DNA from 2 places in the Cupriavidus sp. 01L46 genome. Region 2 is predicted to be linked to the other one. Evidence: predicted binding sites of a transcription regulator. Region 2 holds the regulator's gene; the other holds the start of a gene.
The links. Region 2 encodes sigma-54, which starts transcription at its own class of promoters, with help from an activator protein. Its sites were predicted from a motif close to TGGCANGNAANCTGCTTT; they were not measured.
Positions count from the first base shown of each region.

Region 1: a site for sigma-54 is predicted at 1,861-1,878, ahead of AC1DS3_RS18760 (circularly permuted type 2 ATP-grasp protein). Genes of this name have one in related genera too.

Region 1 covers NZ_JBFTSF010000098.1:13,846-19,273, reverse strand. The annotation lists gene edd (phosphogluconate dehydratase) at 1-1,131, shown strand, start outside; gene AC1DS3_RS18765 (gluconokinase) at 1,320-1,829, shown strand; gene AC1DS3_RS18760 (circularly permuted type 2 ATP-grasp protein) at 2,093-3,565, shown strand; gene AC1DS3_RS18755 (alpha-E domain-containing protein) at 3,661-4,614, shown strand; gene AC1DS3_RS18750 (transglutaminase family protein) at 4,655-5,428, shown strand, end outside.
Region 2 covers NZ_JBFTSF010000045.1:35,525-41,685, reverse strand. The annotation lists gene AC1DS3_RS10815 (monovalent cation:proton antiporter family protein) at 1-613, opposite strand, end outside; gene AC1DS3_RS10810 (KpsF/GutQ family sugar-phosphate isomerase) at 765-1,748, shown strand; gene lptC (LPS export ABC transporter periplasmic protein LptC) at 1,764-2,390, shown strand; gene lptA (lipopolysaccharide transport periplasmic protein LptA) at 2,445-3,089, shown strand; gene lptB (LPS export ABC transporter ATP-binding protein) at 3,114-3,899, shown strand; gene AC1DS3_RS10790 (RNA polymerase factor sigma-54) at 4,035-5,510, shown strand; gene hpf (ribosome hibernation-promoting factor, HPF/YfiA family) at 5,560-5,910, shown strand.

The sequences.
Region 1 (5,428 bases), on a different contig from region 2:
CCGGACAGCGGCCTGCGCGACGCGCTCACCGCCGCCGCGGCCCAGCGCGCGCTGGCCCTGACGGCGCGGGGCGGCGACTACCTGCCGCTGGCGCGCATCGTGGACGAGCGCGCGGTGATCAATGCCGTGGTCGGCCTGCTGGCCACGGGCGGCTCGACCAACCACACCATCCACCTGGTGGCGATGGCGCGCGCGGCGGGCATCCTGATCGACTGGGACGATTTCGACCGTCTCTCGCGCATCACGCCGCTGCTGGCGCGGGTCTACCCCAACGGCTCGGCCGACGTGAACCACTTCCACGCCGCGGGCGGTGTGGCCTACGTGATTCGCCAGCTGCTCAGCGCCGGGTTGCTGCACGAGGACGTGGAGACCGTGGCCGGGCGTGGCCTGGCCCGTTACACGCAAGAGCCCGTGATGCTCGACGGCGTGCTGCAGTGGCGCGACGGTGCCGCAGTCAGCMGCGACGCCACGGTGCTGGCCACCGCGGCCGAGCCGTTCTCCCCCGAGGGCGGCTTGCGCCTGCTGCAAGGCAATCTTGGCKGCGGCATGATCAAGGTGTCGGCGGTGGCGGACGCGCATCGGGTGGTCGAAGCACCGGCCCGCGTCTTTGACTCGCAAGAGCAATTGCAAGCTGCGTTCGAAGCTGGCGAGTTCACGGGCGACATGATCGCGGTCGTGCGTTTCCAGGGGCCCAACGCCAACGGCATGCCCGAACTGCACCGCCTCACCCCGGTGCTGGGCTCGCTGCAGGACGCCGGCCACAAGGTTGCGCTGGTGACCGATGGCCGCATGTCGGGCGCCTCGGGCAAGGTGCCGGCGGTCATTCATGTGGGTCCTGAGGCACTTGCCGGCGGCCCGCTGGCGCGCGTGCGTGACGGCGACCGGATCCGCGTGGACGCCGTGGCGGGCACGCTGGAATGGCTCGGCGCCGCCAATGGCGACGGCGACCTGGCCACGCGTGCTTCCGCCGTATTGCCGGACGACGCCTTCACGAATTTCAGCGTTGGCCGGGGCCTGTTTGGGCTGTTCCGCCGCAACGCGCGGATCGCGGAGGAGGGCGGCAGCGCGCTGGACCTCTCCGAGGCTGACGCGCCCGGCGCTGTCCAAACGGGCGCGGCCGTCGCACAATAGGCAGCGCCCCTTAAATTTGTGTCATTTGTGTCTCCGGCAGCCGATGGCTGGCGGAGACGACCCCGAGCCGGCCCATGCGGGTCCTATCATGGCTTCATGGCTGAACGCTTGCGGAGCCAGCCGGCGGCCGGCGCGGGGTCTACCGACAAGGATGGGAAAACCATCCGAACATGATCGTTGGAGCAGACATGATCTACATCCTGATGGGCGTTTCCGGCTGCGGAAAGACCACGGTCGGCCAGTTGCTGGCCAAGACCTTGCAATGCGGCTTCCACGACGCCGATGAATTCCACAGCGCCGCCAACAAGGCGAAGATGCACAACGGCATCGCGCTGACCGACGACGACCGCTGGCCCTGGCTGGCCGCGATGCGCGCGGCGATCGATGCAGCCCGCGCCGAGGGGCGCACCCACGTCTTTACCTGTTCCGCGCTGCGGCAAATCTACCGCGACCGCCTGACCCCCGCCGATGGCGGCGTGACCTTTATCTACATGAAGGGCGATGCAGCGATCATTGGCGGCCGCCTGGCCGAGCGCAGCGACCACTTCTTCAATCCCGCCCTGTTGCAGAGCCAGTTCGAGACCCTGGAGGAGCCGCGCGACGCCCTGGTGCTCGATATCCGCCAGACGCCGGAGGCGCTGGTGCAGCGCATCCTGGCCGGAGTGCAGGCGCAGCAAGGCGCGGCGATCGCCCGCTGAACCGATGCCAACGCCGGCCCGAAGCGAAGGCTGGCAGACATCTTGCTTATCCATGTTTGATGGCGCGAATGCCTGCTGCTTGCGGCTTTCGTGGTCATAGGTATCCTATAGGGACAGCACTTCGAAGCATGACGAGACGGTCCGCGGCCAAGCCGCCGGGCCTCGGGTGGTGATCTCAAGGTGCTGTGCCGGGAACAACAAGCCAATCAAAACGGGATAGCCGGCAGTTTGGGCGGCACCCAAATCATGGGGGAACGGCCATCATGGCGGCGCGGTTTTTCGACGAGATGCTCGATTGGCAAGATGGCGTGGCAGCAGCAATCCACGCGGGCGAGTCCCTGCCGGCAGGTGCCGTGCGGGGGCATTACAAGCAGTTCGCGGATTGGTTGGCGCGCCAGTCCGAAGGCACCATGGACAACAAGCGCGCCGAGGCCGACCTGATTTTCCGGCGTGTGGGCATCACGTTCGCCGTTTACGGTGAAAAAGACGAGTCCAACAGCGGTACCGAGCGGACCATCCCATTCGACGTCATTCCCCGCATCTTCCCCGCCAGCGAGTGGGCAACGCTTGAGCGCGGCCTGCGCCAGCGGGTGTCGGCGCTGAACCGCTTCATCCACGATATCTATCACGGGCAGGACATCATCCGCGCCGGTGTGATCCCGCCAGACCAGATCTACAACAACGCGCAGTACCGCCCCGAGATGCTCGGCATCGACGTGCCCCGTGATATCTACGCCCACGTGGCGGGCATCGACGTAGTACGTGCTGGCGAGGGCGAGTTCTACGTGCTGGAAGACAACCTGCGCGTGCCCTCCGGCGTGTCCTACATGCTGGAGAACCGCAAGATGATGATGCGGTTGTTCCCGGACCTGTTCGCGCGCAATCGCGTGGCGCCGGTGGCGCACTATCCCGACCTGCTGCTCGACATGCTGCGCGGCGTCTCGCCGCAGAACATCGCCGATCCCACGGTGGTGGTGCTCACGCCCGGCATGTACAACTCCGCCTACTTCGAGCATGCCTTCCTGGCGCAGCAAATGGGTGTGGAACTGGTCGAGGGCAGCGACCTGTTCGTACAGGACGACCACCTCTACATGCGCACCACCCAGGGCCCGCAGCGCATCGACGTGATCTACKGCCGGGTCGACGACGACTTCCTCGATCCGCTGGTGTTCCGCTCGGATTCCACGCTGGGCGCGGCGGGGCTGCTCTCGGTCTACCGCGCGGGCAACGTCACCATCTGCAATGCCATCGGCACGGGCGTGGCCGACGACAAGTCGATCTATCCCTACGTGCCCGACATGATCCGCTTCTACCTTGGCGAGGAAGCGATCCTCAACAACGTGCCGACGTACATGTGCCGCCGCCCGGACGACCTGCAGTACGTGCTGGACCACATGAGCGAGCTGGTGGTCAAGGAAACCCACGGGGCCGGCGGCTACGGCATGCTGGTGGGGCCTGCCGCCACGCGCGCGGAGATCGACACGTTCCGCGAGGTCGTGCGCGCGCGTCCCGAGCAGTACATCGCGCAGCCCACGCTGGCGCTTTCCACCTGCCCGACCTATGTCGAGTCGGGGATCGCGCCGCGCCACATCGACCTGCGTCCGTTCGTGCTGTCCGGCAAGGATGTGCGCATGGTGCCTGGCGGGCTGACCCGCGTTGCGCTGCGCGAAGGCTCGCTGGTGGTCAACTCCTCGCAGGGCGGGGGCACCAAGGACACCTGGGTACTGGAGCGCTGACGCGCGGCGCCCGCAAGGATTGTTTGTGATTCCCGCGCTGGCCGCCGCGTTGCCGGCGGCGCGCGGGCGAACAGCGCTGTACGAGGGGACTGACCATGCTTAGCCGCACCGCCGACCATCTGTTCTGGATGGCGCGCTATACCGAACGCGCGGAGAACACCGCGCGCATGCTGGACGTGAACTACCAGACTTCGCTGCTGCCGCAATCCGCGGAAGTGGCAGAGCAAGGCTGGTGGGCCATGCTCGATATCTCCGAGCTGACCACGGTGTTCGATGAGAAGTACGGCCTGCTCACGCGCGACGACGTGATCGACTTCATGGTGCGCGACATGACCAATGTCTCGTCCATCATGAGTTGCCTGCGCGCGGCCCGCGAGAACGCCCGCGCGGTGCGCGGCTCGCTGACCACCGAGGTCTGGGAGACCATCAACACCACCTGGCTCGACGTGCAGCGCATGATCGCCGACGGCGTGCTGCGCGAGGATCCTTCGCAGTTCTTCGAGTGGGTGAAGTTCCGCTCCCACCTGGCCCGCGGCGTGCAGTTTGGCACCATGCTCAAGGACGATGCCTTCCACTTCATGCGGCTGGGCACGTTCCTGGAACGCGCCGACAATACCGCGCGGATTCTGGACGTGAAGTTCCAGGCCAGCACGGTCGACGACAGCGATCCCAATCGAGACGCCAACGATTTCTATCACTGGGCGGCTGTTCTGCGCTCGGTGTCAGGGTTCGAGGTGTACCGCAAGGTGTATCGCACCGTGATCACGCCCGAGCGCGTGGCCGAACTGCTGGTGCTGCGCCCCGACATGCCGCGCTCGCTGGTGTCTAGCATGGACGAGGTGGTGTCGATCCTGGCGCTGGTGGGCAACCACCTTTCTTCGGAGACCGAGCGCCAGGCTGGTAAACTCCACGCCGATCTGAAATATGCGCGCATCGACGACATCTTCGCCGTCGGGCTGCATGCTTACCTGACCAGTTTCCTGGAGCGCATCGGCGACCTCGGCAACGGCATCAGCCGGGATTTCCTCGTGCCGCTGCTCGCTGCCTGACCCATAAAACGTGGGGAGGTTGTGCCGGCCTCGCCACATCATGAAATACAAGATTCACCACAAGACGGTCTACCGTTACGCCGAGCCGGTCCGGCGCAGCGTGCACGAACTGCGGCTCGCGCCGCGCTCGGGTCCGCTGCAGGCCGTGCAGGAATGGCAGTTGTCCGTTCCCGGCAACCTGTCCGAGGCGCGTGACGGCTTCGGCAATATCGTGCACAGCTTCACCGTGGCCGGGCCCGCACATACGCTGGTGATCGAGGCCAGCGGCGTGGTCGATGTGACGCCGCCAGTGGATGCGGATGGGCCGTTTTTCTGCGATGCGCCGCCAGCCGGCGAGGCGCGCGTATCGCCGCTGTATTACCTTGGCGGCACGCCGCTGACCGCCGCCAAGCCGGAGATGGTGCATTTTGCCGCGCCCTACCTGGCGGCGGGGGCGACGGTGCCCGCGTTGCTGGCGCTGGCCGGCGGCATCGCCGGGCGGGTGCGTTACCAGTCAGCTAGCACCGATGTGGACACCCCGGCCAGCGACGCGTTCGCACTGGGCAGCGGGGTTTGCCAGGATCAGGCGCAAGTGATGGTGGCATGCTGCCGGGCCCTGGGCGTTCCGGCACGCTACGTCAGCGGCTATTTCTATGACCCGGCCGCCTCGGAACTGGCCAGCCACGCGTGGGCTGATGTCTGCGTGGATGCCGGCAAGGAGTTGTGGTGCAGCATCGACGTGACCCACGGCTGCCTGAGCGACGCGCGCCATATCCGGCTGGCGGTCGGGCGCGACTATCGCATGGCCGCACCGGTACGGGGGATTCGCGAAGGG
Region 2 (6,161 bases):
TGAGACGCTGGCCGACGAAAAAGATCAGGCTCAGGGCCACCACGATCTTCACCGTGGCCAGGCCCAGCGCCATCATCAGGTCGCCCGGATCGCGCGAGAGCGCCGGGATCACGATCAGCAGCGGCACCACGGCCAGGTCCTGGAACAGCAGGATGCTGATGATGTTGCGCCCGTGCTCGCTCTCCAGCTCCAGGCGCTCCGACAGCATCTTGGACACGATGGCGGTGGATGACATGGCCAGCGCGCCGCCCAGCGCCACCGAGGCCTGCCAGGACAGCGGAAACAGCCAGTTGAACGCCCAGCTCGCCGGAATCACGGCCAGGAGCGACAGCACCACCTGCGAGCCGCCCAGGCCGAAGACCTGCCGCTTCATCGCCTTGAGCTTGCCCAGGCTGAACTCCAGGCCGATCGAGAACATCAAAAAGACCACGCCGAACTCGGCCAGGTATTTGGTTTGCGCGGTATCGCTGGCCAGGCCGAGCGCGTGCGGCCCGATCAGGATGCCCACGACCAGGTACCCCAGCATCGGCGGCAACTGCAACATGCGAAACGCGACCACGCCAAACACGGCGGCGGCCAGCAGGACAAGGGTAAGGTCCAGCGGAGAGTGCATCGACAGGGTCAGGGTACGCCGCGCCGGGCACCGGGCCGGCCCGGTGCGGGCGGCCCTGCCGGCGGATTACGGCAAGCGCGATGGCCGCTCCGGCCGCCCGATCCCAGGAACAGCCCAAGCGCCATCGCATTCGTTGGTATACTTCGTCGCCATGATAGCTAATTTCAATGCGGATCGAGCACTTAGGCTCGCTCGCGAAACCCTCCAGATCGAAGCCGACGCCGTCGCTGCCCTCGCAGGCCGCCTGGACGACGGATTTGCGCAGGCTGTGCAACTGACGCTCAATTGCAGCGGGCGCGTCGTCGTGTCCGGCATCGGCAAGTCGGGCCACATCGGCCGCAAGGTCGCGGCCACGCTGGCCTCGACCGGCACGCCCGCGTTTTTCGTGCATCCGGCCGAAGCCAGCCACGGCGACCTGGGCATGGTCACGCGCGACGATGTGCTGATCGCCTTTTCCAATTCCGGAGAGACCGCCGAGTTGCTTTCGATCGTCCCGATCGTCAAGCGCATCGGCGCCAAGCTCATCTCCGTGACTGGCAACCCCGCCTCCACGCTGGCCAAGCTGGCCGACGCGCACCTCAATGCCGGGGTGGAAAAAGAAGCCTGCCCGCTCAACCTGGCGCCGACCGCCAGCACCACCGCCGCACTGGCGATGGGCGACGCGCTCGCGGTGGCGGTGCTGGATGCCCGCGGCTTCGGCGAGGAAGACTTTGCCCGCTCGCATCCGGGCGGCGCGCTCGGGCGCAAGCTGCTGACCCACGTGCGCGACGTCATGCGCAGCGGCAACGCGGTGCCCAAGGTGCGCGAGAGCACGCCGCTGGCACAGGCCCTGATGGAAATCACCCGCAAAGGCATGGCAATGACCGCGGTGGTGGACCCGGACGACCGCCTGATCGGCGTCTTCACCGATGGCGACCTGCGCCGCCTGCTCGAAACCCCGCGTGACTGGAAGACCGTACCCATCAGCGAGGTCATGCACCGCACACCGCATACCGTCGGGCCGGACCAGCTGGCCGTGGAAGCCGTGCAGGTGATGGAGGCGAACCGCATCAACCAGATGCTGGTGGTCGACGCGGAGCGGCGCCTGGTCGGCGCGCTCCACATCCACGACCTGACCCGCGCCAAGGTCATCTGAGGCCAGCCCATGCCCATGCGGGAAATCCTGTCCTCCCTGAGCCGGCTTGCCATGCGAGCCCTGCCCCTGCTGCTGATGGCACTGGTGGCGGGCAGCACCTTCTGGCTGGTGCAGGTCAACTCCCCGAAAGAAGCGGACACCGGGACGGTAGGCAAGAAGCATGAACCGGATTACTACATGATCCGTTTTTCCGCGACCGAGCTTGCCGAGGACGGCAACACCAAGCTGCGCTTCACCGGCGACAAGATGATCCACTTCGAGGACGACCAGACCTACGAAGTGACGCGCCCGGCCATGCGCTCCTACGAAATCGACCGTCCGCCCGTCACCGGCCACTCCGATCGCGGCACAATGAACGCGGAAGGCTCGGTCATCGACCTGTTCGGCAATGCCTTCATCGTGCGTGCCCAGGGCCCCGAGCCTGCCAAGGACCCACAGATGACGGCCGCCTCGGAGTATTTCCAGGTGCTGGTGAACGATGACATCGTCAAGACCGACAAGGCTGTCAAGCTGACCCGCGGCCCGTCGGTGATGACCGCCAACGGCCTGGTCTTCAACAATGTCACTCGCGAAGTACAATTGCTGGGTAACGTACGCGGCACCATCATCACGGGGCCGCCGCCGGCAAGTCCCGCGAAGTAGCCCTGAAGCCGCCCGCGGGCACCAGCCGCCCGCGTCAACCGCCATCACGCCAACATGAATCCATTCCCGACGACTTCGTCCTGTCTGCGCCGCAGCACGGCCGCTTTGCTGACGCTGGCCGCCGTCCTTGGCCTCACGCTGGCCGCGCCCGCCAGCGCCGAAAAGGCCGACCGCGAAAAGCCGCTGGTCCTGGAGGCCGACAATGCCAGCTACGATGACGTCAAGCAGGTCTATGTACTGACCGGCAACGTGGTGCTGACCAAAGGCACCATGGTGCTCAAATCCGACGCGGCCGAAGTCCGTACCGATCCCGAGGGCTACCAGTACGCGGTCGCGACCTCTAAGGGCGGCAAGCAAGCCTATATCCGCCAGAAGCGCGACAACGTCGACGAGTACATCGACGGCTGGGGCGACCGCATCGAATATGACGGCAAGCAGGAGTTGTCCAAGCTGATCGGGCGCGCCCGCATGGCTCGCCTGGCCGGCGCCAAGCTGGTCGACGAGATCCGCGGCGCGGTGATCACCTATGACAGCCGCAACGAGTTCTACACGGCCAGCGGCGGCGCCGAGAACGCGACCGCGGGCAGCCCGTCGGGCCGCGTGCGCGCCGTGCTGTCGCCGCGCCAGGAGCAGCCCGCCAGCGGTGCCGCAGCCAACCCGCTGCCGCTCAAGCCGGCCACGGCTCCCGTCAACCCCTGACCCACGGATTCTGACTTCACCTTCATGACCGCTACCCAAACCGCACCGTCCCAGCCCGCCACCCTGAAGGACAGCAGCACGCTGGTCGTGCGCCACCTGAAGAAGCGCTACGGCTCGCGCACCGTGGTCAAGGACGTGTCGCTCGACGTGAAGAGCGGCGAGGTGGTCGGCTTGCTGGGCCCCAACGGCGCGGGCAAGACCACGTCGTTCTACATGATCGTGGGGCTGGTGGCGCTGGACGAGGGCGATATCGTGCTCGACGACAAGCACATCAGCGGCCTGGCCATCCATGAGCGAGCGCGCATGGGCCTGTCCTACCTGCCGCAGGAAGCCTCGGTGTTCCGCAAGCTCAATGTGCAGGAGAACATCCGCGCGGTGCTGGAGCTGCAGCTCAACGATGGCAAACCCCTGGGCAAGGCCGAGATCGAGCGCCGGCTGGACACCCTGCTGGATGACCTGCAGATTGCCCACCTGCGCGACAACCCGGCGCTATCGCTGTCCGGCGGCGAGCGCCGCCGCGTGGAAATCGCCCGCGCGCTGGCCTCCGCGCCGCGCTTCATCCTGCTCGACGAGCCCTTCGCCGGTGTCGACCCGATCGCGGTAGGCGAAATCCAGCGCATCGTCAGCTTCCTCAAGGCACGCAATATCGGCGTGCTGATCACCGACCACAACGTGCGCGAGACGCTGGGCATCTGCGACCACGCCTACATCATCAGCGAAGGCGCGGTGCTGGCGTCCGGGCAGCCTGAGGACATCATCGCCAACGAGTCGGTGCGCAAGGTCTACCTGGGCGAGAACTTCCGCATGTAAGGGCGCGTGGCGCCTGCCGCGCATCGGCCCCCGGGCGGCTTCGGTGTCGCCTTTTATCCTTCAAACGATCATAGCGACACCAGCGATAGCAATTTCCGTTCCATCAGTACGGAAGTTGAGCATAAAATAGGTCGCATGAAACCGTCGCTACAGCTCCGCCTCTCGCAGCATCTCGCGCTTACGCCGCAACTCCAGCAGTCGATCCGGCTGCTGCAACTGTCCACGCTTGAACTGCAGCAGGAAGTGGAACAGGCGCTGACCGAGAACCCCTTGCTCGAGCGTGAGAACGACTGGCTGGACAGCCCGTTGCGCGTGTCTTCGGACGGCTCGGTGAACCTGCAGAGCGCGCCCGCGCCGGCGCCCGCCGATGGCCAGGGCACCAGCGAGAACCGCCCGGATGGCGCCCCCGAAGCCGACGACAGCTACTCCGACAGCAACGAGGATTACGGCAGCGACTGGAGCCTGGACGACTTCGCCCGCCGCCCGCAAGGCGAAGACGACGAAAAGACCCCGATGCAGCTGCGCGACGCCGAGCCCACGCTGCGTGAACACCTCATGGAACAGCTGGCGCCGCTCAAGATTTCCCTGCGCGACAAGGGGCTGGCTATCTTTCTGGTCGAATCCCTGGACGATGATGGCTACCTGAGCACGACGCTCGAGGAAATCTGCAGCGAGCTGCCGGAGGAGCTCGAGTTCGAGGTCGACGAGATCCAGGCTGTGCTCACGCTGCTGCAGAGCTTCGATCCGCCGGGCGTCGGGGCACGCAACGCCGCCGAGTGCCTGGCGCTGCAATTGCGCAGGCTCAAGCATCCGCAGCGCGAACTGGCGCTGAGCATCGTCACCAACCACCTCGAGCTGCTGGCGGTGCGCGATTACACGCGCCTTAAAAAGGCGCTGCAAGTGGACGAGCCGGAACTCAAGGCCGCCCATGAACTGATCCGCTCGCTCGCGCCCTATCCCGGCCATGCCTACAGCCGGCCAGAAGCGGATTTCGTGGTGCCCGATGTTTTTGTTCGAAAGTTGAGCGGCGGATGGATCGCCCACCTAAACCCGGATGTGATGCCGCGGCTACGCATCAACGACATGTACGCGCAGATTTTGCGCGGTGCAAAAGGCGATGCAGGCGCGGCCGGATTGCAGCAAAAGCTGCAGGAAGCACGCTGGTTGATCAAGAATATCCAGCAAAGGTTCGACACGATATTGCGCGTCGCACAAGCCATTGTCGAACGTCAAAAGAACTTCTTCACCCACGGTGAAATTGCGATGCGCCCCTTGGTTTTGCGGGAGATTGCCGATACACTGGGTTTACACGAGTCCACCATCTCTCGGGTGACTACCAATAAATACATGGCAACGCCGATGGGGACTTTCGAGCTGAAGTATTTTTTCGGCTCTCACGTATCCACAGAAACCGGCGGCGCGGCCTCATCAACGGCAATCCGTGCGTTGATCAAGCAATTGATAGGAGCCGAAGACGCTAGGAACCCCTTGTCCGACAGCCGGATTGCCGAATTGCTCGGCGAGCAAGGCTTTGTGGTAGCACGGCGTACCGTTGCCAAATACCGCGAAGCGCTCAAGATTCCCGCGGTCAATCTCCGTAAGACTTTGTAGCCGAGCTGCATCGCCTGCCTGATGCAGCTCTTTCAGAAGGAGAAACGCTATGAACTTCAAGATCAGTGGACACCACTTGGACATCACGCCCCCTCTGCGTGAGTACGTGGAAACGAAACTGGAGCGTATCGTCAGGCATTTCGATCAAGTCATTGGCGTAAGTGTGCTGCTCTCTGTCGACAATACAAAAGAAAAGGACCGGCGGCAGTACGCGGAAATCAATCTACATCTCAAGGGCAAGGACATCTTTGTCGAAGCGCATCATGAAGACCTGTATGCCGCTATCGACGCACTGGTCGACAAGCTCGACCGGCAGGTGATTCGCCACAAGGATCGCGTGCAGAGCCACGACCGTGAAGCGGTCAAGTATCAGATGGCCGCATCGCAGATGCAGCAATGACCGTGCCTGACGGCCCACATACCGGGCCGTCGGTGTCAGTCCCTTGAAAAATGGAATCAAGCCGCGCCCAGAGCGCGGCTTTTTCATTGCGGCCTACCCAATCGGGGCACACAGGGGATTCCGCAACGCATATGTACCGGTGTATGCTGTGCAATACATAGTTGACTGGCCTAGCCATTCCGGTGCATGCAGCACCGCTTGAGCGCATCGGCCATTGCAATGCACAAAGCGGAAGCGGGCCTGCTCTATAA